Regions from separate parts of the Brenneria roseae subsp. americana genome, predicted to be linked through region 4. Evidence: predicted binding sites of a transcription regulator. Region 4 holds the regulator's gene; each other region holds the start of a gene.

Evidence for each region. Region 4 encodes PurR, which represses purine synthesis genes. Its sites were predicted from a motif close to CANGCAAACGTTTGCNTG; they were not measured.
Region 1: a site for PurR is predicted at 3,134-3,151, ahead of purL (phosphoribosylformylglycinamidine synthase). Genes of this name have one in related genera too.
Region 2: a site for PurR is predicted at 3,185-3,202, ahead of guaB (IMP dehydrogenase). Genes of this name have one in related genera too.
Region 3: a site for PurR is predicted at 6,117-6,134, ahead of purE (5-(carboxyamino)imidazole ribonucleotide mutase). Genes of this name have one in related genera too.

Annotation. Positions count from the first base shown of each region.
Region 1 covers NZ_QDKJ01000024.1:7,130-15,292, reverse strand. The annotation lists gene purL (phosphoribosylformylglycinamidine synthase) at 1-3,036, opposite strand, end outside; gene mltF (membrane-bound lytic murein transglycosylase MltF) at 3,441-4,886, shown strand; gene tadA (tRNA adenosine(34) deaminase TadA) at 4,909-5,433, opposite strand; gene yfhb (phosphatidylglycerophosphatase C) at 5,492-6,130, opposite strand; gene murQ (N-acetylmuramic acid 6-phosphate etherase) at 6,211-7,104, opposite strand; gene lapG (cysteine protease LapG) at 7,303-7,989, shown strand; gene lapD (cyclic di-GMP receptor LapD) at 7,999-8,163, shown strand, end outside.
Region 2 covers NZ_QDKJ01000011.1:27,041-35,203, reverse strand. The annotation lists gene guaA (glutamine-hydrolyzing GMP synthase) at 1-1,544, opposite strand, end outside; gene guaB (IMP dehydrogenase) at 1,657-3,123, opposite strand; gene xseA (exodeoxyribonuclease VII large subunit) at 3,295-4,686, shown strand; gene B4923_RS14370 (M4 family metallopeptidase) at 4,855-5,898, shown strand; gene B4923_RS14365 (protealysin inhibitor emfourin) at 5,895-6,239, shown strand; gene B4923_RS14360 (zinc ribbon domain-containing protein) at 6,234-6,470, opposite strand; gene B4923_RS14355 (AEC family transporter) at 6,513-7,472, opposite strand; gene der (ribosome biogenesis GTPase Der) at 7,549-8,163, opposite strand, start outside.
Region 3 covers NZ_QDKJ01000011.1:131,038-139,200, forward strand. The annotation lists gene pstB (phosphate ABC transporter ATP-binding protein PstB) at 1-368, shown strand, start outside; gene B4923_RS14815 (helix-turn-helix domain-containing protein) at 611-1,048, shown strand; gene B4923_RS14820 (L-serine ammonia-lyase) at 1,147-2,514, opposite strand; gene B4923_RS14825 (HAAAP family serine/threonine permease) at 2,592-3,875, opposite strand; gene purK (5-(carboxyamino)imidazole ribonucleotide synthase) at 4,417-5,490, opposite strand; gene purE (5-(carboxyamino)imidazole ribonucleotide mutase) at 5,487-5,996, opposite strand; gene lpxH (UDP-2,3-diacylglucosamine diphosphatase) at 6,208-6,930, opposite strand; gene ppiB (peptidylprolyl isomerase B) at 6,943-7,437, opposite strand; gene B4923_RS14850 (DoxX family protein) at 7,771-8,163, shown strand, end outside.
Region 4 covers NZ_QDKJ01000003.1:21,032-29,194, forward strand. The annotation lists gene B4923_RS04025 (C40 family peptidase) at 1-604, shown strand, start outside; gene cydH (cytochrome bd-I oxidase subunit CydH) at 736-825, opposite strand; gene purR (HTH-type transcriptional repressor PurR) at 1,208-2,239, shown strand; gene cfa (cyclopropane fatty acyl phospholipid synthase) at 2,597-3,748, shown strand; gene B4923_RS04045 (riboflavin synthase subunit alpha) at 3,816-4,451, opposite strand; gene B4923_RS04050 (MATE family efflux transporter) at 4,774-6,147, shown strand; gene B4923_RS04055 (N-acyl-D-amino-acid deacylase family protein) at 6,163-7,611, opposite strand; gene B4923_RS04060 (ABC transporter ATP-binding protein) at 7,614-8,163, opposite strand, start outside.

The DNA of each region.
Region 1 (8,163 bases), on a different contig from region 4:
ATCATCCTGCTTGGCGATATGTTCCTGATCGGCACACTGTGGGTTGTCACGCAGGCGCTGCATCTGCCAGGTCGTTTCAGCCCACCAGTTGCGCATCGTGGTGCGATTCTCATGGTACACCACCTCTTCGCCGCGTTTAATCATGAAGCGAGAGCCTTCTTCCGCCTGCCCCAGATAGTGAACACACTCCGCCAGACCATGCAGGGCCAATACGCTTTCCACCTCAGCACGACGTGACGCAGGAATCTGGATCACGGCGCCCAGTTCTTCATTAAACAACGTGGCCAGTACATCTTCACCCTGCGCGGCGACATCGACATTCACACCACAATGTCCGGCGAACGCCATCTCGGCCAGCGTCACCAGCAAGCCACCGTCAGAACGGTCGTGGTACGCCAGCAGGGCTTTATCCGCTACCAACTGTTGAATAGCATTAAAGAACCCGGCCAGTTGAGTGGCGTTACGGACATCCGCGGTCTCGCGCCCCAGTTGGCGGTAAACCTGCGCCAGTGCCGTAGCCCCCAGCGCCTTGCGGCCTGCGCCCAAATCAATCAGCAGCAGCGCATTATCCTGTCCGGTACGCAGTTGCGGAGTCACCGTATTACGAACATCTTCCACGCGGGCAAACGCGGAGATCACCAGAGACATCGGAGATGTCATGGTGCGTTCTTCTTCGCCTTCCTGCCAGCGAGTTTTCATCGACATGGAATCCTTGCCGACCGGAATGGTCAGTCCCAGCGTTGGGCACAGCTCTTCGCCAATGGCTTTTACCGCATCATAAAGACCGGCATCTTCACCCGGGTGCCCTGCCGCCGCCATCCAGTTCGCGGACAATTTCACGCGGTTCAACGGACCAATATGAGTCGCAGCGATGTTGGTCAAGGCTTCGCCCACCGCCAGACGAGCAGAAGCGGCGAAGTTGCGCAGCGCAACGGGCGCTCGCTCGCCAATCGACATTGCTTCGCCGTAATAGCTGTCCAGACTTGCGGTCGTCACCGCGCAGTCCGCCACCGGCACCTGCCACGGCCCGACCATTTGGTCACGCGCGACCATACCGGTCACGGTGCGGTCGCCGATGGTGATCAGGAAGGTTTTTTCCGCCACAACCGGCAAATGCAGCACGCGTTCCACCGCTTCGGCCAGATAGATATCGTCACGCTTCAATGGCATGCCTTCTACCTGCTTACGCTCAACATCGCGCAACATTTTCGGCGTCTTGCCCAGCAACACATCCAGCGGCAGATCAATCGGCTGATTGTTGAAATGACGGTCATTCAGCGTCAGATGCAATTCCTCTGTCGCTTCACCGATCACCGCATATGGCGCGCGCTCGCGGCGACAGATTTCATCGAAACGAGCCAGTTGCTCTGGCGCAACGGCCAGCACATAACGCTCTTGTGATTCATTACACCAGACTTCCAGCGGGCTCATACCCGGTTCGTCATTCAGAATGTCACGCAGTTCAAAACGCCCGCCGCGGCCACCATCACTGACCAGTTCCGGCATAGCGTTGGATAAACCGCCCGCGCCCACATCGTGAATAAACAATATCGGGTTATCTTCGCCCAGTTGCCAGCAGCGATCGATCACTTCCTGACAGCGGCGTTCCATTTCCGGGTTATCACGCTGAACAGAGGCAAAATCCAGATCGGCATCCGATTGACCGGACGCCATTGATGACGCCGCGCCGCCGCCCAGACCGATATTCATGGACGGTCCGCCCAACACGATCAGTTTGGCGCCTACGCTGATTTCACCTTTTTTGACGTGATCGGCACGGATATTACCGATCCCCCCCGCCAGCATGATCGGCTTATGGTAGCCACGCAGCTCAGTACCGTTATGGCTGTCCACCCTTTCTTCATAAGTACGGAAATATCCGGTCAGCGCAGGACGCCCAAACTCATTATTAAATGCCGCTCCGCCCAGCGGGCCTTCGATCATGATATCCAGCGCGCTGACGATGCGGTCCGGTTTACCGAATCCTTCCTCTTCCCACGGCTGGATAAAACCGGGTATCCGCAGGTTGGAGACGGAGAATCCCACCAGCCCGGCCTTGGGCTTGGAGCCGCGACCGGTGGCGCCTTCATCACGAATCTCGCCGCCGGAGCCGGTGGCGGCGCCCGGCCACGGAGAGATGGCCGTCGGATGGTTATGCGTTTCGACCTTCATCAGGATATGCGCCTCTTCCTGATGGTAATCATATTTGCCGTGCGTATCGGTATAGAAGCGGCCTACGGCAGAACCTTCCATCACCGCGGCATTATCTTTATAAGCCGATAACACATGGTCCGGGGTATGCTCAAAGGTATTTTTGATCATTTTGAACAACGACTTCGGCTGTTCAACGCCATCAATCACCCAGTCAGCATTAAAAATTTTGTGGCGACAGTGCTCGGAGTTCGCCTGTGCGAACATATACAGTTCAATATCCGTCGGGTTACGCCCCAGCTTATTGAAGGCCGCCAGCAGATAATCAATCTCGTCTTCCGCCAATGCCAACCCCAGACGAACATTCGCCTCTTCCAGCGCCTGACGTCCCCGTAACAAGATTTCAATTCGTTTTAATGGCGCAGGCTGGTGATGGGAAAAAAGCTGCTCTGCCTGCCGCATGTCGTCAAACACGCTTTCCATCATACGGTCATGCAGCAAAGCCCCCAACTGCCGCCACTGTTCGTCATTCAAGGTTGGCGCATGAATATAGAACGCCAGACCACGTTCAAGACGCAGCACTTTGTTCAATCCACAGTTATGAGCAATATCGGTCGCTTTGGAAGACCAGGGAGAAATGGTGCCGGGACGCGGCGTCACCAACAGCAGACGGCCTTGCGGCTCGTGTTCAGCGAGAGAGGGGCCATACTTCAGCAAACGCGTGAGCTTGGCCTGTTCATCGTTGTTCAACGGCGCGCTGACATCGGCGAAATGTACGTATTCGGCATAGATATCGCTAACCGGCAAAAAGTGCTCTTTGCAACGGACCAGCAATTTATTAATACGAAAAGCCGACAAAGCAGGTGAACCACGCAGTATTTCCATAATCTAAAGTTCTCTCGTCTTCGATGCACTGACTGTAGTGCAGTCGTTGGGCGCTACAGGGGGGAAACGCGCGCCATTATAGAGAATCCTTCCCCGGGACGAAACCGTTTGCGTATCTATTATTGAACATCTCATGGCGCCGACGGTTAATCATTAGCCAAATCAATAAAAGTTGCACACTGGCGGTTTGTTGCGCAAAATGCCCCGACTCCAGGTTTTTATGTATAAAAAATCGCCGCTTGCGACGGCCCAAACGGGATGGGGATAGCCCGCCATAGAAAAACGCCGGGCACGATTTTCAACGTTGCGAAGCAACAGCCCGCTAAGGGTGAGCCCCAGAGAGGGGCGAATAAAAAACTGCCGTTACAGACAGACCGGCTCTTCAGCCGCCGAGAGACCACTATTTGAAGCCTTTAAAATTAAACTATTTCTTCATCGGGGTTATCACGTTACTGCTGGCACTGGCCTTATGGCCATCGATTCCCTGGCGCAGTAGTCAGGATTCGCAGATCAAACAGATCCTCGCACGTGGAGAATTACGCATCAGTACGGTTAACTCACCGCTGACTTACTATATCAGCAACGGAAATCCGGCAGGTCTGGATTATGAGCTGGCAAAACGTTTCGCCGATTATCTTGGCGTCAAGCTGGTGGTGTCGTCACGTAAAAATCTTGATGACCTGTTTGACGATCTCGATGACGACGACGCGGACCTGTTGGCTGCCGGACTGATATACAACCATGAGCGGTTGGGACGTTTCCGCGCCGGACCGAGTTATTACTCCGTTTCACAGCAGTTGGTGTACCGCCTGGCCACGCCGCGTCCCCAGAAAATGGACAAGCTCCAGGGTCGTCTGGCCGTGACGTCGGGTTCCGCCCATATCGCTACCTTGCGCGATCTGAAAGCCGGGAAATATCCCCAACTCAATTGGGAATCCGCCTCCGATCTGACCTCGCAGGACCTGCTGAAACAGATAGCGGATGGCAAATTGGACTACACTCTGGCGGATTCCGTCACCATTGGGTTGATGCAGCGTATCCACCCGCAGCTGGCTGTTGCTTTTGATCTGAGCGATGAAGAACCGGTGACCTGGTATATGCGTCGCTCCCATGACGACAGCCTTTCAGCGGCACTACTGGATTTTTTCAGCCAGATGGTTGAAGACGGTACGCTCGCACGTCTGGAAGAAAAATATCTCGGGCATGTTGGCGAATTCGATTACGTGGATACCACCACATTTCTGAACGCTATTGATGAAACATTGCCCGACCTTCGGCCGCTGTTTGAAAAATACGCGACCGATATCGACTGGAAATTGCTGGCGGCCATCTCCTATCAGGAATCTCACTGGAATCCGCTGGCAACATCACCGACCGGCGTTCGCGGCCTTATGATGCTGACAAGGAATACGGCCGAAAGTCTCGACGTGACCGATCGCCTCAACCCTGAACAAAGTATTCGTGGCGGGGCGCAATATATGTCCCATATGATGCAGAAAATGCCGGACACCATTCCAGAAGATGAAAAAATCTGGTTTGCGCTGGCGTCATACAACATGGGATACGCGCATTTGCTGGATGCCAGAAAGCTGACCGAAAAACAAAAGGGTAACCCAGACAGTTGGGTTGACGTAAAAATGCGTCTGCCGATGCTAAGCCAAAAGCGCTATTACACGCAAACCACCTACGGCTACGCTCGGGGGCATGAAGCGTACAACTATGTGGAGAACATTCGCCGCTATATGGTGAGCCTGGAAGGGTATCTGACAGAAAAAGAGAACAAAGAGAAGCAACAGCAGCTATCCGCGCAGGGTTATCCGGTCGTTCCGCCCAATAAGGTGCAGGAATAAGCCGTATATACCAAAACCGCGATTAATTCGCGGTTTTCTTTTCCGCGTCCCGTCGGGCTTTGTGCTGTTCACGCCGCATACGGAAAAAGGCGCTAAGCGTGGCTGAACACGCATCCGCCAGTATGCCCGAATCGATGATGATCTGATGATTCATCCCCGGATGACGCAAAATATCCACCAACGACCCTGCCGCCCCCGTTTTTTCATCCGCCGCACCATAGACCAGCCGGCCAATACGACTGTGGATCATGGCACCCGCGCACATGATGCAGGGTTCCAGCGTCACATAAAGTGTAGTGTTCAACAGGCGATAGTTCTGTAACACCATCCCCCCCTGACGTAATGCCATAATCTCGGCATGGGCAGTCGGATCGTGATGACCTATCGGGCGATTCCAGCCTTCGCCAATCACCTGATTGTCCAATACCAATACCGCGCCGACCGGTACTTCGCCTTCATCCTGAGCACGCTGGGCCAGCGTCAACGCATGGCGCATCCAATGTTCATCGTCCAGTTCGTGGCTCACCATGTCCTCTTTTCTTCTCATTAACGTTTTGCGGCGGGCATTATATCCATCAGATCAGCCAGAACAAGCCGGAGAGACATTATTCCAGCTGTTGCAAGCTGCCGTTTGGCGTCACACGCCAGCGGTGCTCACAAAAATAAAGCAGCGGGTTATCCTGTTTGCTGTCGCTGTAGCCGCTGTAAAGCCTGAGCGGCGCGCCCAGCTGTTGCTCCATCTGAATGACTTTCTCCCGTCCCAGACAGCGTAAGGTCAATACCCAGCCGCCATAGCGGCGTGTCATCTGGCTTCCCATCAGGCGCACTGCCGGCAAAAAAGGCGAATCATAATAAACCTGTTCGACCAGACGCTGCGGCGACCCCGTCACCAACCAGACCTGAACCTGCGCATCCTGCAAATATGTCTTGAGGCGTTGTTGAACCTGTGGAAAAGGCGTGACCTGACGCCGAAAGTCACCGACAAACTGCTTTTCCAGACCGCTTAACCGGGCTTCACTACGTCCGAAGGTAATCGCCCACAGCAGCCAACTCATCGGCCAGCGTGCTGCGCGTCCCTGTAGCAGCAACCCCAGGCCAATCACGGGTAAGAGCGGGAGCACCAGAACAAGGTTGAACGGCAATCGACGGAGCAAAAAGCGCAGGAAGCTGCCAAACATATCTTCTTGGTGCAGCGTGCCATCCAGATCAAAAAATACCACTCTTTGACTTCGCTTATCGCTCAAAACATCACTCCCAGATCAAAACATGGGGAAGGATTTCCCCCCTGACAAATAAACGCCCCATCTCCAGCGCGGCCACAAGATCAGCCAATCAGCGCCTCTCGCAGATAACCGCCATGCTGCGCCAGTCTCTGCCGGGCCTGTTCCGCGTTCAGTCCGCTCAGAATCATCAGAATCGCCGGCTTCACTTCATTTTCCGCCTGCAACAGCGCCTGCCGCGCCACGTCCGGTTGTGTCCCCGTGGCTTCTATCACGATGCGGCAAGCACGATCCAGCAATTTGACGTTGGTTGCCTTAACATCCACCATCAGATTCTGATACACCTTACCCAGTTTCACCATGACGCCGGTAGAAATCATATTCAGTACCAGCTTCTGCGCCGTTCCCGACTTCAGCCGGGTCGATCCCGTTAACGCCTCCGGCCCGACAACCGGTGAAATGGCGACCTGCGCTTCCTGCGCAATCGGTGAGTGAGGATTACAGGATATCGCCGCGGTACGGCAACCTATGCCACGGGCATACCGCAGCGCGCCGATAACGTAGGGCGTTCTGCCAGAAGCAGCCAGACCAATCACCATATCATCAGACGTCAGGTTGAGGGCGACCAGATCCGTTTCGCCTAATTGCGGATCGTCCTCCGCCCCTTCCACCGCCTTGAGCAGCGCACCCGGCCCTCCCGCAATCAGACCGACCACCAATCCATGCGGCACGCCAAAGGTCGGAGGACACTCAGAGGCATCCAGTACGCCAAGCCGCCCGCTGGTACCCGCGCCAAGATAAATCAGCCGTCCACCGGCTTTCAGCGCATCCGTAGCCAGATCGACCGCCTCGGCAATCGCCGGTAATACTTGCCGAATGGCTCCCGGCACCTTTTGATCTTCCTGATTAAAGGCCCGCATCATATCCAGTGTAGACAGCTTATCTAAATCCATCGTGGCGGGGTTACGGGTTTCAGATATCAAATCCCCTAAATTCATTGCGTTTGCATTCATCCTGCTACCTTACCTTTTGCGCCTGTTTTGTTATGGCGTTATCTGGCGCCCATAGTAATCTCTTTTTGCCGCTATAAAAGTAAGATATTCTGCAACGATATGTATACTCAATAGATTTCAGCATTCAGGCCGGTGCGCTTCACGTGATTGGCATGAACCCTGTAAGTTAACAGAGAAACATCGGTGCAATATCACTGGCCCAGGCGCCCTTATTACAAGCTGTTTTTTATCTGCTGTCTGTTGTTTCTGCTGGCGGGTTCCCTGCGCGCCGACTGGGACTTTGTTACCATCCTCAAGCGTACCGAACAGCTTTATGGACCGGCGACGCCGGCGGCGCGTCATCGGATTGAAGAATGGCAGACATTACTGGTTTCCCAACATAATGTGGAAGAAAGAAAGCTGCTGGATACCGTGAACCGTTTTTTTAATGATCGCTTGCTGTTTCGGGATGATATTGTCATCTGGAATCAGGAAGATTACTGGGCAAGCCCGATAGAAGCACTGCGTAAAGGCGCGGCGGATTGTGAAGACTATTCCATCGCCAAATACTTTACCCTACGCCACCTGGGCGTATCCGGCGAAAAACTGCGCATTACTTACGTTAAGGCATTACGCCTTAACAAAGCCCATATGGTGCTCACCTATTATCCGACACCCACATCGATTCCACTGGTATTGGATAACCTGACGGATAAGATTCAACCTGCAACTCAGCGCAATGACTTATTACCGGTTTATTCCTTTAACGGCGAAGGACTATGGCTACCGGGAACAAGCGGCAATAAACGTGTGGGTGACAGTAAACGGCTTTCACGCTGGCAGGATCTATTAACCAAAATGCGTGCCGAAGGATTTTCAATTGAGGAGTAGGATTAGGCTATGTCTCTATATAAACAATTACTGATAGCCATCTGCCTGTTCGTGCTGATTATCTTCAGCGGGAGTTTTTTTGTCAGCCTGGAAAACTCGCGGGAACAATACAATAACCAGCTGCGTTCCCACGCCCAGGATGCGGCAACCGCACTCGGGTTGTCTCTGACCCCG
Region 2 (8,163 bases), on a different contig from region 4:
GATACGTCATACACTACGCGGGAGATGCCGTCCACTTCGTTGATGATGCGGTTGGAGACGCGGCCAAGGAATTCATACGGCAGATGCGCCCAATGTGCGGTCATGAAGTCGATGGTTTCGACCGCGCGCAGGGCAACAACCCAATCGTACTTGCGGCCATCGCCCATCACGCCCACAGAACGCACCGGCAGGAAGACGGTAAATGCCTGGCTGACCTTGTTATACAGGTCGGCTTTGTGCAACTCTTCAATGAAGATCGCGTCGGCACGACGCAGCAGGTCGCAATACTCTTTCTTCACTTCGCCCAGCACACGCACGCCAAGGCCCGGCCCCGGGAACGGATGGCGGTAAAGCATGTTGTACGGCAAGCCCAGCTCCAGGCCGATCCTGCGGACTTCATCTTTGAACAACTCTTTCAGCGGTTCAACCAGACCCAGCTTCATCTCTTTCGGCAAACCACCGACGTTGTGGTGAGATTTAATGACGTGAGCCTTACCCGTTGCGGAGGCCGCAGATTCAATAACGTCAGGGTAAATGGTTCCCTGCGCCAGCCATTTCACTTCAGACTGTTTGCTGGCTTCTTCGTCGAAGACTTCAACAAAAACCCGGCCGATGATTTTACGTTTCGCTTCCGGCTCATCCACACCCGCCAGCGCACTCAGGAAACGCTCTTCCGCCGGAACGTGGACAATGTTCAAACCAAAGTGGTCGCCAAACATTTCCAGTACCTGATCGGCTTCGTTCAAACGCAGTAAACCGTTATCCACAAATACGCAGGTCAGCCGTTTGCCAATCGCACGGTGCAACAGCATTGCGGTTACGGATGAGTCCACACCGCCGGACAGGCCGAGAATAACCTGATCGTCACCCACCTGCTGACGGATGCGGGCAACCGCATCATCAATAATCTTGGCCGGCGTCCACAGAGCTTCACACTGGCAGATATCACGAACAAAACGCTCTAACATGCGCTGTCCCTGACGGGTATGGGTGACTTCCGGATGGAACTGTACGCCGTAAAAGCGTTTTTCTTCGTTAGCCATAATGGCGAACGGGCAGGTATCCGTACTGGCAACGGTCACAAATCCTTCAGGGATCGCCGTGACTTTATCGCCGTGACTCATCCACACATCCAGCAACGGCGAGCCTGTTGCGCTCAACGCATCCTGAATATCACGCACCAGCAAGCTGTCCGTTTTCACTTCCACCTGCGCATAGCCAAACTCGCGCTCGTTGGAGCCTTCAACGTGGCCGCCCAATTGCATCGCCATGGTCTGCATACCGTAGCAAACACCAAGAACCGGTACACCGGCCTGGAAAACGTACTCAGGCGCGCGCGGGCTACCAAACTCAGTGGTACTTTCCGGGCCGCCGGAAAGGATAATTCCGTTTGGATTGAATCCGCGGATCTGCGCTTCTGTGACATCCCATGCCCAAAGTTCACAATAAACGCCCAGTTCACGAACGCGTCGAGCTACCAGTTGCGTGTACTGCGAGCCGAAATCCAGAATGAGAATGCGATGTTGATGAATGTTTTCTGTCATTAGAGGCGTGTTCCAAAATACGAAAAAGCAAAAATGATTAAACCCGGCGAACAGTTTGAGCTGTTCAAAAAGAGTACCGGGTTTAACTAATTAAATCAGCCTGCAAATCACCTTATGAACCCATACGGTAGTTCGGTGACTCTTTGGTGATGGTGACATCGTGAACGTGGCTTTCCTGGATACCGGCGCCGCTGATGCGCACGAATTCGGCTTTAGTGCGCAGCTCGTCGATGGTTCCGCATCCGGTCAGCCCCATGCAGGAACGCAGGCCGCCCATTTGCTGGTGAACAATTTCTTTCAGGCGGCCTTTATAGGCTACGCGGCCTTCGATACCTTCCGGCACCAGCTTGTCCGCGGCGTTATCGCTTTGGAAATAACGGTCAGAAGAGCCTTTGGACATCGCGCCCAGTGACCCCATACCGCGGTAAGATTTGAAAGAGCGGCCCTGATACAGTTCGATTTCACCTGGAGATTCCTCCGTCCCCGCCAGCATGGAACCGACCATCACGCAGGCAGCGCCTGCTGCAATTGCCTTGGCGATATCGCCGGAGAAGCGAATACCGCCGTCGGCGATAACCGGTACCCCCATGCCTTCCAATGCTTCGACAGCATCAGAAATGGCCGTAATCTGCGGCACACCCACACCGGTCACGATACGGGTTGTACAAATGGAGCCAGGGCCAATACCGACTTTCACTGCGCTGACGCCGGCTTCCACCAGTGCTCTGGCGCCCGCACCGGTTGCTACGTTGCCGCCAATGATCTGTAGATCAGGGTACTTGTTACGCGTTTCACGGATGCGCTGTAACACGCCTTCGGAATGGCCGTGTGAGGAATCAATCAGCAGCACATCAACACCCGCTGCGACCAGCGCATCAATGCGCTCTTCGTTGCCGGCGCCCGCGCCAACCGCCGCACCGACGCGCAGACGACCGTGCTCATCTTTACAGGCGTTAGGTTTACGTTCCGCTTTCTGGAAATCTTTTACGGTAATCATGCCGAGCAGCCGGAAATGACTATCCACCACCAGCGCTTTTTCCACGCGTTTTTCATGCATTTTCTGCAAAACAACTTCGCGCGCTTCGCCTTCTTTCACCGTGACCAGACGTTCTTTCGGCGTCATAACCGCGCTGACGGGCAGTTCCAGATCGGTCACAAAGCGGACATCACGACCGGTAATAATGCCGACCAACTCATTACCTTCGGCAACAACAGGGTAACCTGCGAAACCATTACGTTCGGTCAATTCTTTTACCTGACGCAATGTGGTATTTGGCGTAACGGTTTGTGGGTCAACGACCACGCCGCTTTCATGCTTTTTCACGCGGCTGACTTCTTCAGCCTGACGTTCAATAGACATATTTTTATGAATAAAGCCCAGGCCCCCTTCCTGAGCCAGCGCAATCGCCAGACCAGATTCGGTTACCGTATCCATCGCAGCCGACAGCATAGGAATATTCAGACGAATGGTTTTCGTCAGTTGGGTGGTTAAATCAGCCGTGTTAGGCAGGACAGTGGAGTGTGCGGGAACAAGGAGGACGTCATCAAACGTCAGTGCTTCTTTAGCGATACGTAGCATGGGCAATATCTCACCAAGGTGGATGTAAGAATAGATAAAATATTGCCGTGGCATTATACAGAGCGTAATCGGTTGCCTCCAGCATTTTTTTACTAAAATACTTGATTACCTTTCACAGGCAGGTAGTATCAATCGATTAAGTCACTGTTTTGAAATTTGATCTGGCTCACAATGTCTCAATTTCCTACGTCTGCAATATTTACCGTTAGCCGCCTGAATCAGACGGTTAGACAGCTGTTGGAAATGGAAATGGGGCAGATATGGCTTTCCGGTGAAATTTCCAACTTCTCTCAGCCATCTTCCGGTCATTGGTATTTCACGCTGAAAGATGAGCGGGCTCAGGTGCGCTGCGCCATGTTCCGCACCACCAACCGTCGGGTTACCTTTCGTCCGCAAAACGGGCAGCAGGTCCTGATACGCGCCACCATTACCCTGTATGAACCCCGCGGTGATTACCAACTGCTGGCCGAAAGTATGCAACCTGCCGGAGATGGTCTGTTGCAGCAGCAGTTTGAACAGTTGAAGCAGCGCCTCGCGGCTGAAGGTTTGTTCGATCAGCAGTTCAAACAGGTTCTGCCCTCCCCGGCCCGACAGGTCGGCGTGATTACCTCCGCCAGCGGCGCTGCTCTGCATGATATTTTGCAGGTATTGCAACGCCGCGATCCATCGCTGCCCGTCGTGGTATATCCCACCGCCGTACAGGGTAGCGAAGCGCCATTGCAGATTGTTCGCGCCATTGAACTGGCTAACCTGCGTAATGAGTGTGATGTCCTGATCGTCGGTCGCGGAGGCGGATCGCTGGAAGATTTGTGGAGCTTCAACGATGAGCGTGTCGCACGGGCTATTTTTGCCAGCCGGATCCCCATCGTCAGTGCGGTTGGTCATGAAACTGATGTGACCATCGCCGATTTCGTCGGCGATCTGCGCGCGCCGACCCCTTCTGCCGCGGCAGAGCTGGTGAGCCGGAATCAACTGGAATTGCTTCGCCAGATACAATCCCAGCGTCAGCGTCTGGAAATGGCAATGGATTACTATCTTGCTCAACGCCATCGCGAATTCACTCGTTTGCATCATCGCTTGCAGCAACAGCATCCACAGTTACGACTGGCGCGCCAACAGGCCCAATTAGTCAAACTCCGCCAGCGTCTGGATGACGCCATGCAGCTACAGCTGCGACAAACGTTGCGCCGCCACGAACGCATGGAACAGCGGCTGTTTCAACAGCAGCCCTTGCCAAAAATTCATCGTGCTCAACAGCGTTTACAACAATTACGCTATCAGATGCAGAATGCCGTTGAACGTAATCTGAACAGACATCAGCAACGGCTGGGCGTCGCCTGTTCACGTCTGGAAGGCGTGAGTCCGCTGGCCACGCTGGCACGCGGTTATAACGTTACAACCGCGCCGGATGGTAAAGTGCTGAAAAACGTCAGGCAAGTCACCCCAGGCGAGACGTTGCAAACCCGGTTACAGGATGGTTGGGTAGAAAGTCAGGTTACGGCCCTCGTCCCACAAACCCCGGCCGCCGCGACTCCCGGGAAGAAACGACGTAAAACGTCATAATCGCCGTATAGGGATTTATCCTAAAACGGAGAACACCCCCCAATATTCCCCTCAACTTCTGAACTATACTGATTCTCAGCCCACCCATTCCGGCCGTGAGAGTAAGATGCGTGAGCCTTGCTGACTCGTCTGCGTTACCCGATGAGCGCTTTTTCAAGGAGATAAGGTATGAAGTCCAGACCGATTTATGGCGTGATCCCCCCTTATATTCTGCATCGTATTATTTCTAATGGCTCGGAAGAACAGCGCCATTGCGCCCAGCAAACCCTGATGCACGTTCAGTCATTAATGGTTAGCCATCATCCCCGGCCGGAGCCCCATACAAAGCAGCCCGCCGGACAGGTACAGCGCGAAATTTACGATGCCGAAAATCAGCAGCAGTTACCCGGCAAACGGGTGCGCGCAGAAGGACGGGCCAGTAATGGCGATATCGCCACCGATGAAGCTTATAACTACCTGGGCGTAACCTACGATTTCTTCTGGCAGATTTTCCAGCGCAACTCGCTTGATGCCGAGGGGTTAACGTTGGCGGGTACCGTGCATTACGGTCAGGATTATCAGAATGCGTTCTGGAATGGGCAGCAAATGGTGTTCGGCGACGGCGATGGCAAAATATTCAATCGTTTCACTATTGCTATTGATGTGGTCGCGCATGAATTGGCGCATGGTATTACCGAAAACGAAGCAGGATTGATTTATTTCCGTCAGTCCGGAGCATTGAACGAATCCATGTCCGATGTCTTTGGCGCAATGGTGAAGCAGTTTCATCTGGGGCAAACCGCCGAGCAGGCAGACTGGATTATCGGCGCTGGCCTGCTGGCCGAAGGCATTCACGGTATGGGGCTGCGCTCCATGTCGCATCCGGGTACGGCCTATGATGATCTGTTGCTGGGCGTCGATCCCCAGCCTTACCACATGAATGAATATGTCAACACGCGTGAAGACAACGGCGGCGTGCATCTGAATTCCGGCATTCCCAACCGCGCCTTCTATCTGGCCGCCATTGCGCTGGGCGGTCATTCATGGGAAAAAGCCGGCAGGATCTGGTATGACACATTGTGCGATGAATCGCTGCCGCAAAATGCGGATTTTGAAATTTTCGCCCGCTACACGATCCAACATGCGGCAAAACGATTCAACCAAACCGTTGCCGATATCATCCAGCAGTCATGGGAAACGGTCGGCGTTGAGGTAAAACAAGAATACTTATGAAAACATTGCCGGAGCTTAACGACGATGCGGTTATAGAATTAGCCCGCGAGGGAGGGATTGCCTGGATGCCAAAACTGGCGGGACTACGCCGTTTCGCACTCGCCAGTGTGCCGATCTCCGAACGAGAGCGAATTTGCAGTGCGATCCGTAATGCGCTTCCACAGGCACGTGAACCCGGTGAGCCTGACGGCCCCGGGCGCGGCGATCAGTTTTATTACCGGATTCACATCAGCTACAGCCACCCGCAGCGCAATCAGTATGCCGAAGTGATTCTGTTGATTCCGGAAGACCGCGCCCCGCCAGAACTGACGGAGCTATGGCGCAACGGCGTCCCGTCATAAAGATGCGGGATCGACAGGAAGATAGCTGAACAGCACGCGTTTTTTCGAAATAAGCCCGTGCTGCTGACACAGATAATCCACCGCGCCGCAGGCCTTTAATACCTGAAGCGAGTGCTTACATTCAGGGCAATTGGCCTCGCGAAGATAACGCTGCTGGCAGGCGCTACACTGAAACGTATCGCCGTTTTGCCAGTTCATAATACTGTTGCAGTGTGGACACATCGCCTCCATGTTATCTCCTTTCGACGAATGCTCATCTTTTGATCTCTGCCGTTAAATCACACCCAGCGAACGCAAGCAATACAAACCGAACGCGGTCACAAAAAACGAGCCGACGGTAGTCATGGCGATAATATTCGCTGCCAGCGTGGCGTTTCCCCCCATCGCGCGCGTCATGGCATAGCTCCCGGCGGCGGTTGGCGTCGCTGAAAACAGGAAAATGATGCCAAGCGATACGCCGCGAAATCCGACAATCCAGCCGCCCAACGTCAGCACACCGGGTACCAGGAATAATTTGGCGATGGAAGAAAGGGCCGCTACGTTGGACGTCCGCAACATGGTTCGTAGATCCAGACTGGCTCCCGCACACAGCAACGCCAGCGGTAATGCCAACGACGACACCAGATTCCCGGTCTGCTTGATGACATCCGGCATCGGCAGCGAGCTGCGCGAATAAAGCAGCCCCAGGACCAGGCCGATAATCAGCGGATTGGTCACAATACTGACCAACAGATCTTTCTTGCTGATCCTCCCTCCCTGCTCGTTACGACGCAAGCTGCGGGTCAGCGTAATCACCGACAAAACATTGAAGAGAATAACCGTTACCGTCAGATAGAGAGAGCCTACCGCAACGCCTTCGTGACCGTAGGCGCTCATCGCAAATGCCAGCCCCATAATACCGGTATTGGAGCGGAATCCCCCCTGAACGAAGATCCCCCGCTCTCTCGGGTCTTTCACCAGATATACGGCCATGAATTCCAATAACAGGAATGTGGCAATGGTTCCCAGCGTGCCGTAGATCATCATCGGCAGATGTTCGGTTATCGACTGATGGTTGGTTGCTATGCTGAAAAAAAGCAGGCAGGGCAAAGCCAGATTAAATACCAGCTTCATCGCCGAATCACAGAACACGTCATCCAACAGACTAAGCCGGCGCAACCCCATACCTATCAACAGCAGCAACAAATTGGGCATGGTGACGTGAAACGCAAAACTCCAGGTTTCCCAGGACATGACTTTCCTTTATGGCTGAATGCCTTTCGCTATCTGACAAAACGGGGCGAAGATTCCCCTTCGCCCCGCTAATAAATTATTTACTCTTTTTAAGGTGCTGCATCAAACGCTTACGCTTGCGTAGCTGGTTCGGCGTCAGCGTGTTGCGCTTATCGGCAAAGGGGTTTTCACCTTCTTTAAACTGGATACGAATCGGCGTCCCCATGACATTCAATGAACGACGATAGTAATTCATCAGATAGCGCTTATAAGAGTCAGGCAAATCTTTTACCTGATTACCGTGGATCACCACAATCGGCGGGTTATAACCGCCGGCATGCGCATATTTCAGCTTCACGCGGCGGCCGCGCACCAACGGTGGCTGATGGTCATCCGCCGCCATTTGCATGATACGGGTCAGCATGGACGTGCCCACGCGACGGGTGGCACAGGTGTAGGCCTCTGTCACTGACTCAAACAAGTTGCCCACGCCGCTGCCATGCAGCGCAGAGATAAAGTGAATACGGGCAAAATCGATAAAGCCAAGACGCAAATCCAGCGTTTCTTTCACTTCATCACGCACTTCCTGCGACAGGCCGTCCCACTTGTTCACCACAATCACCAGTGAGCGCCCACTATTGAGGATAAAGCCTAACAGTGAGAGATCCTGATCGGAGATACCTTCACGGGCATCAATCACCAACAGTACGAC
Region 3 (8,163 bases), on a different contig from region 4:
CGGCGGCGTTGTGGCATGAAGTAAAAGATCGGCTAAGCGATAACGCGTTGACGCTTTCCAGCGGCCAGCAGCAGCGGCTGGTGATTGCCCGCGCCATTGCCATCGAACCGGAAGTCTTACTGCTTGATGAGCCTACCTCGGCGCTTGATCCTATCTCAACGCTGGTGATTGAAGAACTGATCGGCACGCTCAAGCAGCATTTTACGCTAGTGCTGGTAACGCATAATATGCAGCAGGCCGCGCGCGTTTCCGACTACACCGCGTTTATCAATCAGGGAAAATTGATAGAATATAATCAAACGGATGATTTATTTACTTCGCCTTCCCAACGACGGACGGAAGACTATATTACCGGACGTTTCGGCTAATAAATGCGTGGTTCTGTTATCCGTCGTCCGGTCATTGATCAGGGAGAATAGGCGAAAGTTTATTCGGCTGTCCTCGTTCTGTATCTTGAAATTTACTGCCTGATGTTGCCAAATTATGATGTTTTTCGTCGTTTTTATGTGTCGGATCAAGATTATTGATACTGTTCATCAATTGTCCGTGCCATTTGAAAAATTGATGATAAAATGCGCGCAATTCAGCAGATCGGGTAATGGCGGATAAAATGAGATTCAGCACAATGAGTGAAGGCGAAATTGTTACGGAGCTTTGCCGCAGAATAAAAGACGCCCGCATCCAGCAACGCCTGTCTCAGGTCGATCTTGCTGAACGGGCCGGATTAGGTATTGCCACCATTAAACGTGCCGAGATGGGTGAGTCGATAACGCTCAGCAGCCTGCTGTGTATCCTGCGTGGGCTCAACCGCTTGCATCAACTGGAAGGCGTTCTGTTTGATGCTGAAGTTGAATCATTTAATGCCTTGGTCAGCGGTGAGAAAAAACATACGCCGCTGCGTATCAGAAAGAAATCTGCCGCATTTCAAGCCAAATCAATCGCTAAGCATGAGAGTGTGAAAAAGCCGTCCGGCAGTACCGTGGATTGGTATATCGCTGCCGCTGAGAACAATATTATCTGGTCATGGCCGGAGAGCGAAAAGAAATAACTCGCCGGTTGATGCGTCAAGCCATTCTCTTTCCGGTTTAAATCTATCCCCGCCCTCTGCAACAGGACGGGGATAGACGGATTATTCATGTCGTTTGCTTATTCACACAGTACAACTTTAATTGCCAACCCGCCGCGTGAGGTTTCGCGGTATTTCGCATTCATATCCTTACCGGTTTCGTACATCGTTTCGATGACTTTATCCAGTGAGACGCGCGGTTCGCTGGTGCGGCGCATGGCCATCCTGGCGGCATTAATCGCTTTTACCGAAGCAATGGCGTTTCGTTCGATGCACGGAACCTGAACCTGACCCGCTACGGGATCGCAGGTTAATCCCAGATTGTGTTCCATACCAATTTCTGCCGCGATGCATACCTGTTCAGGATTGGCGCCGAGTAATTCGGCCAGCCCAGCCGCCGCCATGGAGCACGCCACGCCAACTTCGCCCTGACAGCCTACTTCTGCGCCGGAAATGGAAGCATTCATTTTATAAAGTATCCCAATCGCGCCGGACGCCATAAAGTAGCGCAGATAGGATTCTGGCGTAACAGGCTGAATATAATGATTATAGTAAGACAGAACCGCCGGGATGATGCCGCAGGCGCCGTTGGTTGGCGCGGTGACAACGCGACCGCCTGACGCATTTTCCTCCGCAACCGCCATGGCAAACATATTAACCCAGTCCATGGCATCCATCGGATCGTTGGAAAAACGATCGTTGATGAACAGCAGGCGGTGCAACGCCGAAGCACGGCGGGGAACGCGTAAGGGGCCCGGCAAAACACCTTCTGTATTCATGCCGCGGTGAATGCCGTCCTGCATGATTTTCCAGACTTCGGCAAAATACTGTTCAATCGTTTCCCGACCGTGCATGGCGATTTCGTTTTTCATTACGATAGCGGATAAGGAGAGGCAGTGATCGTGACAGTGCTTCAGTAACTTTTGCGCGGAGAAGAACGGATAGGGCACATTTTCTTCGGTCAGACTGGTTTTACCAAAATTCTCCTGATCGACGACAAACCCGCCGCCTATGGAATAATAGGTTTTACTATAGACCAACTCCTGATGGCGATAGGCGCGGATTGTCATGCCGTTTTCATGCAGCGGCAGGTTTTCCGATTGAAAACACATGGAGGTTTCCAGCGGGAAGCTGACTTCATACTGGCCGTCGAGCATTGGCAGGCGGTTCGTTTCCTTGACCCGTTGTATGAAGGCGGAAATACCGTCGATGTCGACGCTGTCCGGCAGATTACCCGCCAGACCCATAATAATAGCGATATCGGTATGGTGGCCTTTGCCCGTCAGGGACAGTGAGCCATAAACATCTACAACGATGCGCGTTACCGATGAAATGAGTGACTTGCTGACCAGATCATCCGTAAACATTTTGCCAGCTTTCATCGGACCTACGGTATGTGAACTGGATGGACCGATACCAATTTTGAAAATATCAAATACGCTGACCATTAGCGACTTCCTTTAAAAAACGCCGGTAGTTGCATAACGTACCGGCGTTGAGATGAGTGAATCAGGGCGGAATTGAATTAGCCAAACAGGCTGTAAACGATCGCGCTGATTGCAATCAGACCCATGATGGTGACAAAGACGTTGCTGATCTGGCCGCTGTATTGCTTCATCGCAGGGACTTTCTGAATGGCATACATCGGCATCAGGAACAGCAGACAAGCGATAATCGGGCCACCCAGGGTTTCGATCATCCCCAGAATGCTTGGGTTCAGGGTGGCAACTATCCAGGTGGTGATCAGCATGAACAGCGCCGTGATGCGGTTCAGTTTGGTGCTGGAGATGGTTTTACCTTTGCTGCGCAGAGACTTGACGACCATGCCGTTAAAGCCTTCGCCGGCGCCCAGGTAGTGTCCCAGGAAAGACTTGGAAATCGCGATAGTGGCGATGATCGGGGCCAGGTAACCCATAACCGGGTTATTAAAGTGGTTAGCCAGGTAAGACAGAATGGAAATGTTCTGTGTTTTCGCTTCCATCAGCTCGGTAGGCGACAGGCTCAGTACGCAGCTGAAGACAAAGAACATAACGGTCAGCACCATCATGATGTGGCTGTATGACAGAATGCGTGAGCATTTTTTCTCAGCATCGTCACCGTATTCTTTACGTTTGGCGACGGCGAAAGAGGAAATGATCGGTGAGTGGTTAAAGGAGAAAACCATCACGGGAATAGCCAGCCACAGCGTCGCCAGCAAACCATTGCCGGTGACATTATTGCCCAGAGAAATATTTTCAAAAACAGAGGTATTCCAGTGAGGAATTAAATACAACGCCAGCATCATTAATACAGCAACAAACGGATAAACAAGAATACTCATTGCCTTAACGATCATGGCTTCGCCAAAGCGAACGATGAACATTAAACCGAGAATCAATATTAATGAAAGCACTGCTCTTGGTGGAGAAGGCAAATGTAATTGGTGAGTAATAAAGCTATCTACCGTATTGGTAATCGCAACGCTGTAAACCAGAAGAATCGGATAGATGGCGAAAAAATACAGCAGTGTGATTAATTTTCCAGCGCCGACGCCGAAATGTTCTTCAACCACTTCTGTAATATCTTCACCACCTTTTTTACCAGATAATACAAAACGGCATAAAGCGCGGTGAGAATAATAGGTCATTGGGAAAGCAATAATTGCCATAATAATTAATGGGATCAGCCCACCAATACCCGCATTTATCGGCAAAAATAGCACGCCAGCGCCAATGGCCGTGCCGTAGAGGCCCAGCATCCAGACTGTATCGCTTTTACGCCAGCCCGAAGCCTGCTCTAATACCTGGCTGCTATCTTGAATTGTGCTCATGGTAGTGTCTCCTTAGTGAACACAGATAATAAAAATTACAGTATCGGCAAGTTGCCGTTACAGGGATGAAAAGTTGTACATGACATATAATTATGTCGATGAGTCAATACTGTTTTTGTGGGTTGCATTCTATATCGTGGCGGTCGGGGAATAATATTGTGGCGATCACATAAATGAATTGAATGGAATTATTTTAATAAATTTTATCGGGAATTAAAATATCAATGATGATACTTTATTTTAATTATTTTTAATGGCTCTTTATTGATGCTTTATTTAAGGGCTGAGTGATAAAAAATAACCAGAAATAGGAGGCTTGTTAAAAAATCGTACCGTTTAAATAATAAACCCAAATATTGAGATGTCACGCTTAAAAATCATTTTTTTTCTTTTATCTTTCCGTCTGTTGCTTTCATTTTGTTCATGATCGGCGGCGAAAAGGGCAAACCTGTCATGGCAAATGAATGCCTATGGAAGGCTATCGCCAATACGAAACACGCTCCAGACAACGATAACGCAGTGTACTGGAGCGCAGATCGGTTTATTCAATAGACAATTTTTCCTGTGCCCAACGCAAACCGCTTTGATATTCATCCGTCAGCATTGCTGCCAGTGATTGCAATGTCTGCTGAAGTTGAGCGCTATCCTGGGCCTGTAAGTTCAGGTGTCCGACTTTGCGCCCTGGCCGCACCTCTTTTTCATACCAGTGTAAATGCACCAGTGGCAACGAAAGCCAGTCGATATTCACATCGGTGCCGATCAGGTTGACCATCACCGACGCAGTATCGACAGCCGGTACCGGCATTGGCAGATCCAGAATGGCGCGCAGGTGCAGCTCAAACTGGCTGATGGAGGCGCCGTTTTGTGTCCAGTGTCCACTATTGTGTACACGTGGCGCGAGCTCATTGATTAGCAGGCGATCGCCTACGATGAAACACTCCATCGCCATGACGCCCACGTAATCCAGTTCGTTCATAATGGCCGATAACATCTGTTCGGCCTGCTGCTGGAGTTGAGGTATCGGCTGCGGCAGAACGACGCTGGTGCGCAGAATACCGTCCTGATGCAGGTTATGCGTCAGCGGGTAGAACACGCATTTGCCATGCGCGTTGCGGGCGCCGACCAGCGACACCTCACCGGAGAAATTAATGCCTTGTTCAACAATACATTCGCCGTAGCAGTCGGCAGGCAACGTCGTTCGTTCACCCTCGCGTAAACGCCATTGGCCCCGACCGTCGTAACCACCTACGCGGCGTTTGACGATAGCCAATTCGCCCAGCCGGGCAAAAACCTGCGGCCATTCTTCTTCGCTGGCAAGTAACTGCCAGGGGGCGGTAGCCAGATGCAGAGAATCCAGCAACTGCTTTTGCGTGAGGCGATCGGCCAGACGTGGGAAAATGTCGCGGTTAACGAATGCGGTGTGTGCCGCCAGTTCATTCGTGAGGGCGGTTTCCGGCCAACGTTCGATCTCGGCAGTAATCACACTGTTCTGAAACGGAACCGATTCCGGTTCCGCATCCAGACCGACCGGATAAACGACGATGCCTAACGGCTCACCGGCCTGACGCAGCATCCTGCCCAACTGACCGTTACCTAACACGCAAACCGGTTTCATACTTCCCCCCGGGGGTCAGGATTGGATAACACTTCATCGGTCTGGCTCTGCCGCCAGTCAGCCAGACGCGTGGCGATGGCGCTGTCATGCAGGGCAAGGATTTGTGCGGCCAACAGGGCGGCATTGGCCGCGCCGGCTTTACCGATCGCCAGCGTGCCTACGGGTATGCCGCGCGGCATCTGGACAATCGAATACAGGCTGTCAACGCCGCTCAGGGCGGCGCTTTGTACCGGAACGCCCAGTACGGGAACCAGCGTTTTAGCGGCCAGCATACCCGGCAAGTGCGCTGCGCCACCGGCACCGGCGATAATCACATCAAAACCGTTCTGAGAGGCTTGCTCCGCGAAACTGAACAATTTATCGGGGGTACGGTGGGCGGAGATAACTTCAACATGAAAAGGGATATTCAGTGTGGTGAGAATCTCTGCGGCAAACTGCATGGTGGCCCAGTCACTTTTGGAACCCATGACGATGGCGATTTTAGCCGGGGCAACGTTGGATGACATGCCTGTAAAGCTCCTGTGATTTTACATGATCGTGACGCAGGGCAAGAGAACTGCGTCGGCCAGATAGAGATAGACCGTGCTCTGGCGTTGAGGGCGTAGAGCATACCATGACCTTATGGCGAGGAAAACGGTTGCGTAGGCCTGAATGACGGATTGCCGCTACCATCGTGGGCTAACCCAATGAGGAAAAAGAATTAACACCAGCAAGGCGTCAGAATGGGAAGGTGATCAGTTCAATGTCCTGACTGGTCACTTTAATCATGGAGCCTTCATGGTGCCAGGCGCCCAGGACAGCACGTTGTGCTTCAGCGTGGTTGACAACAAGCTGATGAATGGCCGGACGATGGGTATGGCCGTGGATCATGGTGTTGACCTGATAATGCTGGAGACGGCGGATGACCGCTTCGGGGTTCACATCCATAATCTGCTGTGATTTATGCTGATTGGCATGCCGGCTGGCTGCCCGCATTCTTTCAGCGATGTTGAGTCGCAGGCACAACGGCAACAGCAGGAAGAGACGTTGTATCAATGGATTGTGTACCCGGCGGCGAAATCTCTGGTAGGCGGGATCGTCGGTACACAGCGTATCGCCATGTAAAATGAGAACCTGCCGGCCATACAGATTGAGTACCGTTTCCGTTGGCAAGAGCGTCAGCCCGCTTTGCCGGGCAAAGCGCTTGCCGATCAGAAAATCACGATTGCCGTGTACGAAATAGCAGGGAACGCCGTGCTGATGCAGTTCATACAGGGCAGATGCCACCGTCGCGTGCAGCGGCTGCTGATCGTCATCACCGATCCAGGCATCAAACAAATCGCCCAGAATATAAAGCGCATCCGCGTTCACGGCTTCATGGCGTAAAAAACGCAGAAAACCGGCGGTAATCGCCGGTTCGTGAAGACTTAAATGCAGATCGGCAATAAACAGAGTCGCCATAGACTGCCAGGATTACTCGCTGACGGTTACGCTGGTGATCACGACGTCTTCTTTCGGTACGTCCTGATGCATACCGCTGCGACCGGTCGCGACGCCTTTGATTTTGTCAACCACGTCCATGCCTTCGGTGACTTCGGCAAATACGCAGTAGCCCCAACCGTCAGCACGTTCTGAGCGGAAGTTCAGGAAGTCATTGTCGACGACGTTAATAAAGAACTGCGCCGTAGCGGAATGCGGATCGTTGGTACGCGCCATGGCCAGCGTGCCGCGGGTGTTTTTCAAGCCATTATTGGCTTCATTCTTAATCGCCGCGCTGGTGCTTTTTTGCTCCATACCCGGTGCAAAACCGCCGCCCTGGATCATAAAACCATTGATAACGCGGTGGAAAATAGTATTGTCGTAAAAACCGCTGCGGCAGTAATTCAGGAAGTTTTCTACGGTGACCGGCGCTTTATCTGCGAAGGTATTGATAACGATATCGCCGTGGTTTGTATGAAACGTGATCATAGTAATGAACCCTAGATAGCCATAATAATGAGAATGATGTTCACCATACACGGTGAGCGATCAAGAGCGCTCTTATAACATAACTGACGGGCCGAGTCAGCAGAGCCGTTATCTTAAGCAGCGGTTGTCCCCATACCGAGGGAGATATCAGCAAACATCACTAATACAAATAAATTGATCAAATTTTGGGTTTTTTGATAATTTATTTGAATGATATTTTTCTTGCGCTAGATCAATGTATGGAGTAATCATCATATTCTTTATTAATGACCCAGATTAATCTGAGAGTGATTCGTATTACCTTCCGAATAACGCTAAATAGATAGGTGAATTATGCTGGACAGTATTAATCGAGTATTAGATAAGCCCGATTTTGGAAAACTGCTACTGCGTTTGTCTTTCAGTATTCTGATGTTGTTCCATGGATGGCATAAGGTGCATGGCGGTATTGGCAGCGTTGAAGGCATGCTCACTGCTGCGGGGATTCCGACGTTTGTCGGCTATGGCGTTTATATTGGTGAAGTTGCTATGCCCGTGCTGATGATCCTGGGAATTCTGACCCGTCCTGCAGCACTGATTTTCTCTTTCACCATGGTTGTTGCCGCTTTATTGTCAAACCCGGCCGCTTTCGCCATGCTGACGAAAACGGGAGCATGGGGCGTTGAACCGGCAGCGGTTTTCTTCTTTGCCGGTCTGGCTATCGCCCTGTTGGGCAGCGGTAAATAT
Region 4 (8,163 bases):
AAAATCCTCGTCAAAAACCCAAAATGCCACGCCGGCGCCGGTCAAAAAAGAGCGCAAAAAGTCAAACACCGACAGTAAGGTGAAACTGGCTTCCACCCATTCCAAACGTAAATCAGGTCTGAAAGACAAAGCGGAAACGGGTAAAAAAGAGAAGCTGGATAAAGGACTGGCCTTGAGCGCCACCCATAAAAAACGTTACCAGCATGCCAAATTAACCGCGATGAATAAGTTGATGAGTCAGGTAGGAAAACCGTATCACTGGGGAGGCACCTCTCCTTTTACCGGTTTTGACTGTAGTGGACTGGTCTATTACGCCTATAAAGACGTAGTTAAAATTCAGATTCCCCGCACCGCTAACGAAATGTACCACTTGCGGGATGCCGCCCCTATCAAGAAAAACGAACTGGAAAGCGGCGATTTGGTTTTCTTCCGTATCAATAATCGCGGTGCTGCGGATCACGTTGGAGTTTATCTGGGGAATGGCAAATTCATTCAGTCGCCACGTACAGGATCGGATATACGCATCAGTAAGCTAAGTGAAGATTATTGGCAGGATCACTACGTCGGCGCGCGCAGAGTTGTTACGCCACAAACGATTCGCTAGTTTTACGCCTTTTTAACTCGCCCCCGGAGCAAATACCGTACCCCGGACTGTCACCCGTTCAGACACGGTTTAAGTGCAATAACCGGTCTGAACGGATGGATTGACTAAACAAACGGGAGGCCGGGCGCCAATCAGTTCAGTACCGCGACAAAACTGAATACGATAATCATCGCCAGCGCGCCAGCCGTTGTCAGTAATGACATCTTCAGGTCTGTATCCATAAGTCTCTCCTTTTGTATGGCACCAAATTATGAGAATAAATGCGCGACCATCATTTGGGATTCAAAACCGGACGGTGGTTTAAAACTACAAATTATATGGTTGTTTTGATTCTTCCATAATTTAAATGAAAAATCTCGTACCAATGCCGCACTAATAGTATAAATTACCGCTTCCACTTTCGTGGCAAATCGGACAAAATCCGCTGTTTATGATAGCGCTGCGTCCTGGTCGAAAAACGTCAACCTTGTCCCCTCAGGTATAACATTCGGCATTCTCCTTCTGACATCCTGTTTTTTCGCCAGGGAGAAGAACTTTACGCGCAGGCAAACGATTAACAATATACTTACGACTGTAACAGGTAAGTCCAGGAGTCATTTTTAGATGGCAACGATCAAAGATGTGGCAAAACGTGCTGGCGTTTCGACCACAACCGTATCGCACGTGATTAATAAAACACGTTTCGTCGCCGAAGAGACCAAAGCTGCCGTGAGGGCGGCGATTAAAGAGTTACATTATTCACCCAGCGCCGTCGCCCGCAGTCTAAAAGTCAACCACACCAAATCCATCGGGCTGTTGGCAACATCAAGTGAAGCACCCTACTTTGCCGAGATTATCGAAGCCGTTGAAAACAGCTGCTACGCGAAAGGCTACACGCTGATCTTATGTAACTCGCACAACAACATCGACAAACAGCGAGCCTACCTTTCCATGCTGGCTCAAAAACGCGTGGACGGCTTACTGGTCATGTGTGCGGAGTATCCGCCAGACTTACTCGCCATGTTGAAAGACTACCGCAGCATTCCGATGGTGGTCATGGACTGGGGACAGGCGCACAGCGATTTTACCGATACCATTATCGATAACGCCTTTGAAGGCGGCTATATGGCAGGCCGGTATCTGATCGAACGCGGTCACCGGGATATTGGTGCGATTCCCGGCATTCAGGAACGTAACACCGGGAGCGGCCGCTACCTGGGCTTTTTGAAAGCCTTGAACGAAGCGGACATCAAAGTACGCGATGAGTGGATCGTACAAGGCGATTTCGAGCCGGAATCCGGCTATAAGGCCATGCACCAGATTCTGTCACAGAAACACCGACCAACCGCCGTTTTCTGCGGCGGCGATATCATGGCGATGGGCGCGATTTGTGCGGCCGATGAGTTGGGACTGCGTGTTCCACAGGATATTTCAGTCATTGGCTACGATAACGTCCGCCATGCCCGCTTTTTCACTCCGGCGCTCACCACCATTCATCAGCCCAAAGAACGTCTGGGACAATCCGCGTTCGCTATGTTGCTGGACCGTATCACCAGCAAACGCGAAGATGCGCAGGTTATCGAAGTCTACCCGACGCTGATTGAACGCCGTTCCGTGGCGGATGGTCCTTTCCGCGATTATCGCCGCTATTCCTGATAACAGACGACTTTCTTATGCCACGCGGCTATCGCGTGCTCTCTGATACTGCTTCAGCCAATTTATACTTGTCCCCCGGCTGAAGCAGTCATAAACTAAATGCGGTTATTACATAAACTGAATTTTTTGTTTTTCTTCACTATCCTTAAATTTTGCGTACCAGCGGACGGCACGGATTGACCTTAAGGATGAGTGCCCCTACGTATTTTTTGCGTACCGGCTTTTGCTTTTCTTCTGCATTTTCCTCTGACCATTCAGAGACTAGACGATGGGAAAATTCCACCGATATCGACTACGGGTAAAAATTGTCTATGTTTTCCTTGCTGCGCATGATTAACAGCAAGGTAGGGAGAAGTTATGAGTTCATCGTATATAGAGGAACTGGATAGCCATAACCTGTCCTGGTTCCATATTGTGCATGAAATGCTGAGTATGGCCGATATCAAAATTAATGGTTCCCGTCCGTTTGATATCGCCGTGAAAAACCCGGATTTCTTTAAACGCGTATTGCGTGAAGGCTCATTAGGACTGGGTGAAAGTTATATGGATGGCTGGTGGGAGTGTGAACGGCTGGATATGTTTTTCCACCGCGTTTTGCACGCCAGACTGGATGAGAAGCTGCCGCGCCATCTGAAAGATATCCTGCGCATTGCCGTATCCCGCCTGATGAACCTGCAATCGAAAAGGCGGGCGTGGATTGTCGGCAAAGAACATTATGATTTGGGAAACGACCTGTTTTCACTGATGCTCGATCCCTACATGCAGTATTCCTGCGCTTACTGGAAAAAAGCCGAAACGCTGGAGCAGGCGCAGGAAGACAAACTGGAGATGATCTGTGAGAAGCTACAGCTCAGACCGGGAATGACACTGCTGGATATCGGCTGCGGCTGGGGCGGGTTAGCGGAGTTTGCCGCACGCCGTTATGGCGTATCCGTATGCGGCGTGACGATTTCTCGCGAACAGCAGAAACTGGCGCAGCAGCGCTGCCAGGATCTGGACGTCACCATTCTGTTGCAGGATTATCGCGACCTTGCCGGTGAGTTCGATCGGGTAGTTTCCGTCGGTATGTTTGAGCATGTCGGTCCGCGTAACTACGACGCCTATTTCCGCGTCATCAGCCAGAATCTTAAACCTGACGGTCTGTTTCTGTTACACACTATCGGCGCGAATCAAACCGACTCACAGCTCGATCCCTGGACGGATAAATATATTTTCCCCAATGGCTGTCTGCCTTCTGTGCGTCATATTGCCCAGGCCAGCGAACCTTACATGGTGATGGAAGACTGGCACAACTTCGGCGCGGATTATGACCGTACATTAATGGCCTGGCATGAGCGTTTTCAGCAAAGCTGGCCTCAGCTTTCCGAACGCTATTCCGCCCGCTTCCGTCGTATGTTCGGTTACTATCTGAATGCCTGCGCCGGCGCCTTCCGTGCGCGGAATATCCAACTCTGGCAGGTGCTTTTCAGTCCGAGCGGCATTGAAGGCGGGTTACGCGTTCCGCGCTAGTCAAAATCTGCTGAAAGCAAGCCGCCGGGAAACGATTCCCGAACGGCTTGCTCCGCGAAGCGACTTGTTATTCTTCACTAACGGGTTCGTTCTTCTGCTGGCTGGCTAATACGCGTTCTACGGTATCCACCACAGCCTGAGTTTGCGGATCAATTTCAATGTTCACGCGATGTCCCAGACGCTTCTGCCCCAGCGTGGTACGGTTGAGCGTTTCCGGAATCAAATGCACGCAGAAACGGCTGCGGGTGACTTCACCAATCGTCAGGCTGATTCCATCGATACCGATAAAACCTTTGTGCAGCACATATTTCATCAACGCTTCGTCGGCCAGGCGGAACCAAATCTGGTGGTTATTTTCCGATACCAGAATTTTCACCACTTCCGCTGTGCAGATAATATGGCCAGACATGACATGACCGCCGATTTCATCTCCCACTTTGGCTGCCCGTTCAACGTTGACGCGGTCACCTTCCTTCACTTCGCCGAGGTTGGTCAATCGCAATGTTTCTTTCATTAAATCGAAACTGGCGCAATCCCCCTTTACCGCTGTCACCGTCAGGCAGCAACCGTTGTGCGCCACGGAGGCTCCCGGCACCAGCCCCGGCAGCAGTTCAGGAGGGAGTTTGATCACGTGCGTACGAAAATTTGATTTTTCATCAATGGACACCACCGGCGCGGTGCCTTGAACAATACCGGTAAACATACGGCTTGCCTCTTAAAAAATGATGTAAATAAAATACCGAACAGTAGCGGGAAAGAAACACCAGCACACCTGTAGTTTAAAATATGGAACGTATCAATGCCTGTCGAGCAGTGTGCATGATATTCAGATGAAAACCAAACCTCATCCCCAATAATTAGTGGACATATTGAGGATCATTATGCATTTGTGAATTTACCTCTTTCCACTCTGGTTTACTTTTGACAAGTCGTTACAATAACGCCCTTGTCCTGTCAGCGACATGATTATGTTCATCCACGTTTAATTATCCCGCTATCTGTTAGTCGATTCGAGGAAGGTGTCCGTGCAGAAGTATCTGTCAGAGGCGCGCAATTTATTGGCGCTCGCGATTCCTGTCATTATTGCGCAAGTGTCTCAGACATCCATGGGTGTGGTTGATACCATTATGGCGGGTTCCTACAGCGCTACGGATATGGCTGCCGTTGCCGTCGGTACTTCCATCTGGCTGCCCGCCATTCTTTTCGGTCATGGATTATTACTGGCCCTGACGCCGGTTGTTGCGCAGTTGAATGGGTCTGGCCGCAGGGAGCGCATTGCGCATCAGGTTCAACAGTCTTTCTTTCTGGCGCTGCTCATTTCATTGCTTATCATGGTGGTGCTGTATCAAGGCGAATATGCCATTAACCTGATGAATGACGGATCGCCGGAACTGGCGGAAAAAGCGATCGGTTACCTGCACGCGCTGTTGTGGGGAGTGCCGGGCTACCTGTTCTATCAGGTTCTACGCAGCCAGTGCGAAGGATTATCAAAAACCAAACCGGGTATGGTCATTGGTTTTATCGGACTTTTAATCAACATTCCCATCAACTACATTTTTATCCACGGTAAATTCGGCATGCCTGAATTGGGTGGCGTTGGCTGCGGGGTGGCCACGGCGTCAGTCTATTGGATCATGATGCTGTTGATGATGGCTTATACCCGGCAAGCTGCCTGGTTACGCGATATTAAGCTGCAACAATCGCGATTCAGACCAGACTGGCGGGCGCTGCAACGGCTGTTCTCCCTCGGTTTGCCCATTGCGCTGGCGATGCTCTTTGAAGTCACGCTCTTTGCCGTGGTTGCACTGCTGGTGCTTCCGCTAGGGGTCGTGGATGTCGCCGGCCACCAGATCGCGCTGAACTTCAGCTCATTGATGTTCGTTCTTCCTTTATCTATTGGCGTCGCCACAACAATTCGCGTCGGCCATAGACTAGGAGAAGGTTCCACCGAACTCGCCCGTATCGCAGCACATACCGGGCTCATGACAGGCGTGGTCATGGCTTCCTGCACGGCAATATTCACCACGCTGCTACGTGAACCTATCGCCCTGCTCTACAATCAGGACCCCGACGTCGTCGCCATGGCGTCATACCTGATGTTGCTGGCGGCAATCTATCAAATCTCTGACGCCATACAGGTTATCGGCAGCGGCGTGTTACGCGGATATAAAGATACCCGGTCAATCTTTTATATTACCTTTACCGCCTATTGGGTGCTGGGGTTGCCGAGCGGCTATCTGCTGGCGTTAACTGACCATGTGGTTCCCCGTATGGGGCCCGCTGGTTTCTGGTGTGGATTTATTATTGGATTAACCGCCGCCGCGATCATGATGGTGATACGCATTCGTTGGCTTCAGCGCCAGCCGGCCGTGCAGATTCTGACGCGGGCGGCTCGTTAGTGATTTCCCGCGGCCTTACACCGCGCCAGAGGCGGGCTGGCGCTTCAGCAAACGTCCCTGACGTCCTGGCACGCGCCCGTCTTCGTAACTCACCACGCCGTTGACCACCACCAGATCAATGCCCGGCGCTTGCCGGCAGGGATCGCTGTAGGTGGCAACGTCCTGAATCTTCGTCATGTCGATCAGATTCACATCGGCGAACGCCCCTTCGCGCACCACGCCCCGATCCTGCAAACGAAAACGTGCGGCCGACAGCCCCGTCATCTTGCGCACCGCCTCGGCCAGATCGAACAGTTGCAAATCGCGGCAGTAGTGAGCCAGCACGCGCGGGAAAGTGCCCCAGAGCCGCGGGTGAGGATTGGGATCGTTGGGTAAACCGTCGGAACCCACCATCGAGAGCGGATGCGCCAAAATCTTGCGCACATCGTCTTCGCTCATCATGTGGTAGATCGCCCCGGCCGGACGCAGGCGCTCGGTGGCCTGCCATTGATCGACGCCCCACTGTTCGGCAATTTCTTTCAATGTCTGTCTGGCCATTTCCGGATGCGGATCGGACCAGGTAATAAAGATTTCCATCTTGCCATCGACGCGCCAGGCGTCCAGCGTCGTCGAACTGGCCGCATAGGGATAGCAATCGCAGTTGCACGGCTGCTCGCGGGCGGCTTTTTCCAGCGCGGCCAGCGCCAGCGGCGCACGTCCCCAGTTGCCCGCGCCAGCGCACTTGAGATGAGAGATCACCAGGTCCGCGCCGGCGCGACGAGCCGTACTGAACGACTCTTGCAGCGAATCCAGCAGGCCGTCATGTTCGTTGCGCATGTGCGTGGTATACAGCGCGCCATGAGCGCCGACGATGTCCACCAGACGCTGCATTTCCTCCGCCGGGGCCTGTTTGGCGTTGGTGTAGGCCAGCCCGGAGCTAAGGCCGATAGCGCCGGCGTTAAGTGCGCCTTCCAGCGTTTCGCACATCTGTTCCAGCTCCTGCGCCGTCGCCGGACGATCGAATTGCGTCATCACGTTGGCCCGCAGCGCCGTGTGGCCGATCAGCGCCGCGACGTTGACGCTCGGGCAGGCGCGCTCAACCGCGTCGGCATACTCCCCGAAGGTCGGATAAATAAAGGCATCCTGACCGCCCAACAGGTTCATCGGATCCGGCGGCGCGCCCGTCAGGGTCACCGGCGCGGCGCTGATCCCGCAGTTGCCGACGATCACCGTGGTCACGCCCTGAGAAATCTTGGCCAGCATGTCCGGAGTACCAATAACATTGGTGTCGTCGTGAGTATGTACGTCAATAAAGCCCGGCATCAGACAACGCCCGGCACCCGCAATAACCCGCCGCGCCGTGTGCCCGGAGAGACTGCCGATAGCGGCAATCCGCTCGCCGACGATCGCGACGTCGGCGGTATACGGCTCGGCGCCGGTGCCATCGACCACGGTGACGCCGCGAAACAGTAGGTCAAATGCCATAATCACATCCTCCGGCCCGCGGTGAAGTCCCAGCCCTTGCCGGGAACCGCGTCCATCAATTGTTGAGTGTAAGGCTGTTGTGGATTAGCCAGCACATCGCCCGCCGGACCATACTCAATAACCTGACCGTGCTGCATCACCAGCACGTCGTCGCAGACCTGCGCCGCTACCCGCAGATCGTGGGTAATGAATAAAATGGCGACCTGCATGCGCTGTTGAATATCGTCCAGCAGTTGCAGCACCTGCGCCTGCACCGAGACATCAAGCGCCGACACGGCTTCGTCGGCGACGATCACGTCCGGCTCCATCGCCAACGCGCGGGCAATCGCAATACGTTGCCGCTGCCCGCCGGAAAACTGATGCGGATAACGGTCGATGGCGTCAGCCGGCAGCCCGACCAGTTCCAGCAGTTCCTGACCGCGGGCCCAGGCCTGAGCGAGCGACACGCCGTAGTTCATGGGGCCTTCCACTAGGCTCTTGCCAATAGTCATTCGCGGATTGAGCGACCGGTTGGGGTCCTGAAAGATCATCTGGATGCGTTTGCGGTGGGGT